One region of the Planococcus versutus genome, then DNA from elsewhere that is predicted to be linked to it. Evidence: a T-box and tRNA genes for the amino acid it is inferred to sense, from the RefSeq annotation. Region 1 holds a T-box; the other holds one or more tRNA genes.
The links. The T-box of region 1 lies ahead of tyrS (tyrosine--tRNA ligase). A T-box ahead of a tRNA ligase gene usually reads a tRNA of that ligase, here a tRNA-Tyr.
Positions count from the first base shown of each region.

Region 2: it encodes a tRNA-Tyr, which carries the amino acid that the T-box ahead of tyrS (tyrosine--tRNA ligase) is inferred to sense. The anticodon was not compared.

Region 1 covers NZ_CP016540.2:1,242,788-1,247,368, reverse strand. Annotated here, with positions in the region: gene I858_RS06355 (cobalamin-binding protein) at 143-946, shown strand; gene I858_RS06350 (YflT domain-containing protein) at 1,034-1,471, opposite strand; gene tyrS (tyrosine--tRNA ligase) at 1,616-2,881, opposite strand; T-box leader at 2,959-3,147, opposite strand; gene I858_RS06340 (transglycosylase domain-containing protein) at 3,252-4,581, shown strand, end outside.
Region 2 covers NZ_CP016540.2:154,244-158,824, forward strand. Annotated here, with positions in the region: rRNA gene I858_RS00820 (23S ribosomal RNA) at 1-2,170, shown strand, start outside; rRNA gene rrf (5S ribosomal RNA) at 2,252-2,367, shown strand; tRNA gene I858_RS00830 (tRNA-Thr) at 2,412-2,484, shown strand; tRNA gene I858_RS00835 (tRNA-Glu) at 2,535-2,609, shown strand; tRNA gene I858_RS00840 (tRNA-Val) at 2,615-2,690, shown strand; tRNA gene I858_RS00845 (tRNA-Tyr) at 2,711-2,794, shown strand; tRNA gene I858_RS00850 (tRNA-Gln) at 2,814-2,888, shown strand; tRNA gene I858_RS00855 (tRNA-Lys) at 2,899-2,971, shown strand; tRNA gene I858_RS00860 (tRNA-Ala) at 3,003-3,075, shown strand; gene I858_RS00865 (citrate synthase/methylcitrate synthase) at 3,145-4,224, opposite strand; gene I858_RS00870 (LysR family transcriptional regulator) at 4,329-4,581, shown strand, end outside.

The DNA.
Region 1 (4,581 bases):
GAACCACACGTATCAATCAACTAACACAATCAAAATTAACCTTCTCTTTACTTTCACTATAGGGTTTTTAAGTTATTACAGCGATTACCAGGAAAACTTTTCTTGTATCATGGTAAACTAAACAAAATGGAGGTGGAACTAAATGCGTATTATTTCAATTTGCCCAAGTAATACAGAACTATTGGCATTTTTAAACGCTGAACACATGTTAGTGGGTGTTGATGATTATTCAGATTGGCCACAAAACATTACAACTTTGCCAAAACTTGGACCCGATTTATCTATTCGTATGGATGAATTAGAAGCGTTAAAACCGGATTTGGTACTAGCCTCACTTAGTGTTCCAGGAATGGAGAAAAACGTTGATGAATTAGTACGACGAAAAATCCCTCACCTCGTTTTGGATCCACAATCACTTACTGAAATTGGACAAGACTTATTAAAAGTAGCTGAAGCTTGCGGAATTGATGCAACGGCTATCCACGCTGAATATTTATCTGTTATTGCAGATATCCAATCACGTGGACACAAAGCAAACAGTCGTCCTTCTCTATACTGGGAATGGTGGCCAAAGCCAGTTTTCACTCCTGGCAATATTAACTGGTTAAATGAGATTAGCAGCATAACGGGCGGCCGTAACCTGTTCGATGACACGGATTCTGCCAATATCCAGACAAATTGGGCAGACGTACTAGAGCGTCAGCCTGATTATATTCTACTTGCATGGGTTGGTATATTAACGTCAAAAGTGAAACCTGAACTCATTAAAAAACGTCCCGGCTGGAATGATATGAAAGCCATCCATCACATTCATGTGATGGATGAGGATTTGTATTGCCGCCCTTCTCCTCGCCTAATTGAAGGTGCCATTCGTTTAGGGAAACTAATTCATCCGGAACAATTTGAAGGGATGAAATTACCGCGCTTTATTAAAGAAAAAAAGTAAAGCGTTAGCGCTACTAGTTGCATGCTTCTTACAAGTCGAACAACAAGCCATCCTCGATTGGATGGCTTGTTGTTCGACTTTCTTTTTTTATAATCCAGCTTGTCCACGTCCACTTGCGTTTAAAGGATCATTATCAATCCGTCTTTTACCAGCTCTTATTGTTGTATCTGTGTCATTTTCAATAAGTAGATCCTGTTTTGTTGTAAACATGTCCTGACCACTGCGATTTGGTATGGTGTTTTCATCTTCTTCAACCAACACCAATATTTTACCTTCATTAAAATGGGTTTCATACATTCCCACTTTATTCTCTGGTACTCCAAGACGATTAAGAGTTCGAGCTAGTCCACCTGTAGCTCCCTCTCTTCCTGCACATGTCTTCGTGTTTTTAGCAATCGTTTCGGTTTCTTGATTATCTTTGCTTAATACTGAGATTTTTTTATTGTTATATCCTTGTTGCTGCAAATTTTCAATTGCTTGAATGGCTTCGTGTTCTGTTTTATAAAATCCAACTACTCTTGACATTTCTAACGCCTCCTTGAAGTTTTAGTAAAGTCAATCGCGTTCCACTTATTTTATCCTTTTTCAACTTATTTAAACGTATATTGATTGTGTTTGGCAGTATAAAAAAACAGCCAGAAAAATTCTGACTGTTTTTTTGAATATTTTTTATTGAAAGTGCACCATGTGGTATTTCTTTTTGCCTCGACGAATAATAGCAAAAACATCTTCTAAGCGATCTTTCGCATCAATGATGTATTCTAAATCTGTCACTTTTTCACCATTTACTGAAATTGCACCATTTGTAACATCTTCACGCGCTTGTCTTTTCGACGAGGAAATACCAGCTTCTACAATCAAGTCCACAATTGACTTGTCTTCTTTTGGCATTTCCACAGAAGGAACGTCTTTAAATGCGGCTTTCATCTCTAAAGAAGACAAAGCCTTCAAGTCTCCACTAAACAACGCTTTGGTAATTCGCTGAGCATCTGCAAGTGCAGCTTCCCCGTGAATCAGTTTTGTCATTTCTTCTGCCAGCGTTTTTTGCGCTTGGCGTAAATGCGCTTCAGTTTCAACCGTTTTTTCTAACGCCTCAATGTTTTCACGGCTAATGAATGTAAAAATCTTCAAGTATTTGATTACATCTGCATCAGCTGCATTGATCCAAAACTGGTAAAACTCATAAGGTGTTGTCTTTTTTGGATCTAACCATACAGCCCCACCCGCTGATTTCCCAAATTTTGTACCGTCTGCTTTTGTAACGAGCGGAATGGTAATACCAAATGCCTTTACTTCTTCGTCATGTGTTTTGCGAATCATTTCAAGACCTGAAGTGATATTGCCCCATTGATCTGATCCACCAATTTGAATACGGCAATTGTGTTCGTTGTACAAGTGGTTAAAGTCAATTGCTTGGATCAGCGTGTATGAAAACTCTGTAAATGAAATTCCTGTTTCTAGCCGTGACGCAACCGAATCTTTAGCGAGCATGTAATTAACTGAAATCAATTTGCCGTAATCGCGCAAAAATTCGATAACGCTCATCGCACCAATCCAATCACGGTTATTGACCATTTTTGCTCCGTTTTCTGATTTAAAATCAAAAATTTGTTCCATTTGGACTTTGATTCCGTCAACATTGCGATCAATTTGTTCAGTCGTTTGCAATTGACGTTCTTCGTTTCGTCCTGAAGGATCTCCAATCATCCCAGTAGCCCCGCCGACTAACAAAATTGGCTGGTGACCATGCATCTGAAAACGGCGTAATGTTAATAGCGGCACAATGTGTCCAATGTGCATACTATCTGCAGTTGGATCGACTCCACAGTATAAGGAAATTTTTTGTTCGTTCAATAATTTTTCCATACCTTCTTCGTCCGTTTGTTGGTATAGTAATCCACGCCATTGTAAATCTTCAATTAATTTGTTAGCCATTTCAATTCCTCCTCAAATTTTAAAAACCGATGAGTGCTATAAAAGTCCACATAAAAAGCCCCTGCATGAAAAAGTCATGCAGGGGCGCAATTGCGCGGTACCACCCAGCTTGGAGAATAAATTCTCCTTCTCATCATGTGTCAAACGGGACACTTCCGTAAACTCCAGACCTGTAATTCGATTTATGCATTTTGACCGATTTGCACCAAACACCGGCTCTCTAAACAAAATTACACACTCTACTTCGGATCTTTCACTGTTTAAATATGAAATATAGTAACAGTTTACTTTATTATCTCAACTTGTCAATAAGCTTAGTGGCATTTATAAGAATATGATATACTATAAAAGATTTTAGGAGGGCGATAACGTGCGTGAAAAAATTAAAAACTGGATAGATAACATTGAGAAAACCACCAATAGATGGACTTCAACCTCATGGTTCAAGCGAATGAGTATAACAACAGGTGTTATATGGAACTTAGCATTGATTTTCGCTATTGTATTCGTCACAGGTGGCGTTTTTGCCGCATCTGTTGGTGCAGGTTATTTTGCTTCATTAGTAGATGAAGAAAATCTACGTTCTGAAGATGAAATGCGTGCAGAAATTTATAGTTATGAAGAAACAACTGAAATGTTTTTCGATAATGATGTCTATATCGGAAAAGTCCAAACAGATTTAGAGCGAAAAGAAACCACGCTAAAAAATATTTCAAAAACTGCAATTAACGCCGTGTTGGCCACAGAAGATGAATACTTTATGGAACACGAAGGTATAGTTCCAAAAGCTATTTTCCGTGGATTGTTGCAAGATGTCTCAAACGCTGATAGCCAGACGGGCGGCTCTACATTGACGCAGCAACTCGTAAAAAACCAAATTTTGACAAACGAAGTTTCTTATGAACGAAAAGCTAAAGAAATTCTGTTGGCGATGCGTCTTGAAAAATTTATGACCAAAGACGAGATTATTGAAGCATACCTCAATATTATTCCGTATGGCCGTAATTCTTCAGGCGCAAATATTGCTGGTATCGAAACAGCAGCTAATGGCATATTCAACAAGTCGGCAAAAGACTTAAGTTTACCTGAAGCTGCATTTATTGCCGGCATTCCAAAAGCACCTTTTTATTACACGCCATACAATACATATGGCAAAGTAAAAGACGATGCTGGTTTACAACCTGGACTCGATCGAATGAAGACCGTACTTTTCCGTATGAAAGAAGAAGAATACATTACGCAAGAAGAATATGACGAAGCCATTGCTTTTGACATTAAGAAAAACTTCCGTAAAGACGAATCGCGTTCACGCGATAACAACCCCTATGTCACAAACGAACTTGAAAAACGAGCCATGCGGATTCTTATGGATGTTCTCGCTGAAAAAGACGGATTAGATCCTATAACACTAGAAGAAAACAATAAACTTTATGAAAAATATGCAATTTTAGCTGACCGAGCAGTTCGTTCAAATGGTTACCGGATTCACTCAACCATTAACAAAGACTTGTACTTGGCTCATGAAAAAGCTAAAGATGCTTATACACGATACGGCACAGAATTAACAATCCCTACCACCAATAAAGATGGTGAAGAAATCATGAAAAAACTTCCCGTACAAGTTGGAAGTATGATGATTGAAAACAAAACAGGTCGTATTTTAAGTTTTGTCGGTGGGCGCGATCATGAAATCGAAGCAT
Region 2 (4,581 bases), 1.1 Mb from region 1:
AACACTTACTGGAGGCCCGAACCCACGCACGTTGAAAAGTGCGGGGATGAGGTGTGGGTAGCGGAGAAATTCCAATCGAACCTGGAGATAGCTGGTTCTCTCCGAAATAGCTTTAGGGCTAGCCTCAAGATAGAGAATCCTGGAGGTAGAGCACTGTTTGGACTAGGGGCCCATCCCGGGTTACCGAATTCAGACAAACTCCGAATGCCAGTGATTTATGCTTGGGAGTCAGACTGCGAGTGATAAGATCCGTAGTCAAGAGGGAAACAGCCCAGACCACCAGCTAAGGTCCCCAAATATCCGTTAAGTGGAAAAGGATGTGGCGTTGCTTAGACAACCAGGATGTTGGCTTAGAAGCAGCCATCATTTAAAGAGTGCGTAATAGCTCACTGGTCGAGTGACACTGCGCCGAAAATGTACCGGGGCTAAACGGATTACCGAAGCTGTGGATGGATCTCTTCGGAGATCCGTGGTAGGAGAGCGTTCTAAGGGCGTTGAAGTCAGACCGGAAGGACTGGTGGAGCGCTTAGAAGTGAGAATGCCGGTATGAGTAACGAAAGACGGGTGAGAATCCCGTCCACCGAATGCCTAAGGTTTCCTGAGGAAGGCTCGTCCGCTCAGGGTTAGTCGGGACCTAAGTCGAGGCCGATAGGCGTAGACGATGGACAACAGGTTGATATTCCTGTACCACCTCCCCGCCGTTTGAGCAATGGGGGGACGCAGAAGGATAAGGAGAGCGTGCCGTTGGTTGTGCACGTCCAAGCAGTGAGGCGTGGAATGAGGCAAATCCCATTCCTGATACGTTGAGCTGTGATGGCAAGAGGTTTACCTCAGAGTCCCTGATTTCACACTGCCAAGAAAAGCCTCTAGCGAGGCGGGAGGTGCCCGTACCGCAAACCGACACAGGTAGGCGAGAAGAGAATTCTAAGGTGAGCGAGTGAACTCTCGTTAAGGAACTCGGCAAAATGACCCCGTAACTTCGGGAGAAGGGGTGCTCTGGTAGGGTGAATAGCCCGAGAGAGCCGCAGTGAATAGGCCCAGGCGACTGTTTAGCAAAAACACAGGTCTCTGCAAAACCGTAAGGTGACGTATAGGGGCTGACGCCTGCCCGGTGCTGGAAGGTTAAGAGGAGTGCTTAGCGCAAGCGAAGGTGCGAATTGAAGCCCCAGTAAACGGCGGCCGTAACTATAACGGTCCTAAGGTAGCGAAATTCCTTGTCGGGTAAGTTCCGACCCGCACGAAAGGCGTAACGATCTGGGCACTGTCTCAACGAGAGACTCGGTGAAATTATAGTACCTGTGAAGATGCAGGTTACCCGCGACAGGACGGAAAGACCCCGTGGAGCTTTACTGTAGCCTGATATTGAATTTTGGTGCAACTTGTACAGAATAGGTAGGAGCCTTAGATTCCGGAGCGCCAGCTTCGGCGGAGGCGTCAGTGGGATACTACCCTGGTTGTATTGAAATTCTAACCCACAAGCCTGATCGGCTTGGGAGACAGTGTCAGGCGGGCAGTTTGACTGGGGCGGTCGCCTCCTAAAGAGTAACGGAGGCGCCCAAAGGTTCCCTCAGAATGGTTGGAAATCATTCGCAGAGTGTAAAGGCAGAAGGGAGCTTGACTGCGAGACGTACATGTCGAGCAGGGTCGAAAGACGGGCTTAGTGATCCGGTGGTTCCGCATGGAAGGGCCATCGCTCAACGGATAAAAGCTACCCCGGGGATAACAGGCTTATCTCCCCCAAGAGTCCACATCGACGGGGAGGTTTGGCACCTCGATGTCGGCTCATCGCATCCTGGGGCTGTAGTCGGTCCCAAGGGTTGGGCTGTTCGCCCATTAAAGCGGTACGCGAGCTGGGTTCAGAACGTCGTGAGACAGTTCGGTCCCTATCCGTCGCGGGCGCAGGAAATTTGAGAGGAGCTGTCCTTAGTACGAGAGGACCGGGATGGACACACCGCTGGTGTACCAGTTGTTCTGCCAAGGGCATCGCTGGGTAGCTATGTGTGGCCGGGATAAGTGCTGAAAGCATCTAAGCACGAAGCCCCCTCAAGATGAGATTTCCCATTGCGCAAGCAAGTAAGATCCCTCAAAGACGATGAGGTAGATAGGTTCGAGGTGGAAGCGTGGCGACACGTGCAGCTGACGAATACTAATCGATCGAGGACTTAACCAACAAACTGTACGCGAATCATGCACGATTTGTTTCACCTGTCGTTTATCCAGTTTTGAGTGAACAAGCACTCAATTAAAATAGTCCAGTGATGATGGCAAAGAGGCCACACCCGTTCCCATCTCGAACACGGCAGTTAAGCTCTTTTGCGCCGATGGTAGTTGGGGGTTTCCCCCTGTGAGAGTAGGACGTCGCTGGGCTATTCTATGTTTATTTTTTTTGTTCCTCATGATTCTTTTACCTTGCTTCCATAGCTCAGCAGGTAGAGTGCTTCCATGGTAAGGAAGAGGTCACCGGTTCGAATCCGGTTGGAAGCTTTTCTTTTTTTAGAGTTTCTAAATAGGAAGTTAAAAAATGAGTTAATTTAGGCCCCTTGGTCAAGCGGTTAAGACACCGCCCTTTCACGGCGGTAACACGGGTTCGAATCCCGTAGGGGTCACCATATTTGGAGGATTAGCTCAGCTGGGAGAGCATCTGCCTTACAAGCAGAGGGTCGGCGGTTCGATCCCGTCATCCTCCACCACTTTTTTCGTAAATTTATACGGTGGGGTAGCGAAGTGGCTAAACGCGGCGGACTGTAAATCCGCTCCTTCGGGTTCGGCAGTTCGAATCTGCCCCCCACCACCAGTTTTCTTATAGTAATTAATGGGGTATAGCCAAGCGGTAAGGCAACGGGTTTTGATCCCGTCATGCCCTGGTTCGAATCCAGGTACCCCAGCCATTTTTACTGTGAGCCATTAGCTCAGCTGGTAGAGCATCTGACTTTTAATCAGAGGGTCGAAGGTTCGAATCCTTCATGGCTCATTCTTTTAACATCCTTGCGCCTGTTCAGCGCGGGGCCTTAGCTCAGCTGGGAGAGCGCGTCGCTGGCAGTGACGAGGTCAGGGGTTCGAGCCCCCTAGGCTCCATTGTTCCATGTGTATTTGTACTATCCATGTGTAAAACCCCGTATCCATGTATTTGGATACGGGGTTTTTTTAGGTTTTGATGTATTCGGACTGTGGGCGGAAAATGACGTTGTGTTCTTGTTGTTCGAGTGCATGTGCTGTCCAACCTACAATACGTGCACTGCTGAAGGTGGGTGTAAACAATTCGGTAGGCATCGCGATCGAGCGCATAATAGCAGCGGCATAAAATTCTACATTGGTGTACAGTGCACGACCGGGTTTTCGTTCATTTAGCTTATCGGTGATAACGGCTTCTGCAGCAACTGCTAAATCAAGCCATGGATCTTCTCCATGAAGGTCGAGACACTTTTCTCGGAGGATGATGGATCGCGGATCTTCTGTACGGTAGATTCGGTGACCAAAGCCCATTATTTTTTCTCCTCGATTTAATTTTTCTTCAATAACTGGAACAATGCGGTCTTCTGTTTTTATGGTGTCTAGTAAATCAATGACGCCTGAAGGAGCCCCACCGTGAAGAGGACCTTTCATCGTTCCAAGCGCAGAAGTAATCGCTGACACTAAATCAGACTCGGTAGAAATGGTGACGCGCGCTGCAAATGTTGAAGCATTCATGCCATGTTCCATCGTTAGTTTTAAATAAGTATCAAGTGCTTCCGTTTGTACTGGTGAAGGTTGTTGTCTACTGATCATCCATAGGTAGTTGGCTGTATGTCCCAAATCGTCTCTTGGTTCAACAGCTTCAAGCTCGTGTTGAAAGCGATAAAACGCCGCTGTCATTACAGGCAATGCTGCTGTTAATGCAATAGCTTGTTGTTGTGAAGAAAGCGTTAGAAAATTAGTATCTGGATATGCGGATATCAATGTTCGCATAGCATCCATCAACGAAATTTCTTTTGGTAAAAGCTTCGTAATTTCAACAATATGTGTCGGCAGTTTCCGGTAGCTGAGTAACTGTTTAGACAAATGAGTTAGTTGTTGCGCATTTGGCCACTGACCAAACCAAAGAAAATAAGCTGTTTCCTCGAATGATTTATCTCGAACAACTGTTTCTATGCGTTCGCCTCGGTATCGCAGTTCTCCTAAATCTCCATCTACAGAAGCAATAGCAGTTTGAACGGCTACTACGCCTTTTAATCCTGGTTGAAACATCAGAATTCCTCCTTTTTCTTTTAGTTTACTCTCGTTATTTGATAATAAAAATTAAAGATATATAATTGAGACAATTAAGAAAAGTAATCGGAATGAGGGATGTCATGGAAGTTCAGTGGTTGAGAACCTTTGTGGATGCTGCAGAAACGTTAAACTTCAGAATGACGTCAGAACGACTGATGATGTCACAACCCAGTGTGACTGTTCATATTCGGTTATTAGAAGAAAACTTAGGTCTTCTTTTGTTCAAGCGCAGCAACAACCGGGTATCGTTAACAGAAGAAGGAAGGTATTTCAAAGAAAAAGCCGAAAAAGTACTAAAGCAATTAGATAACAGTATCGAAGCGGTGCATTCTT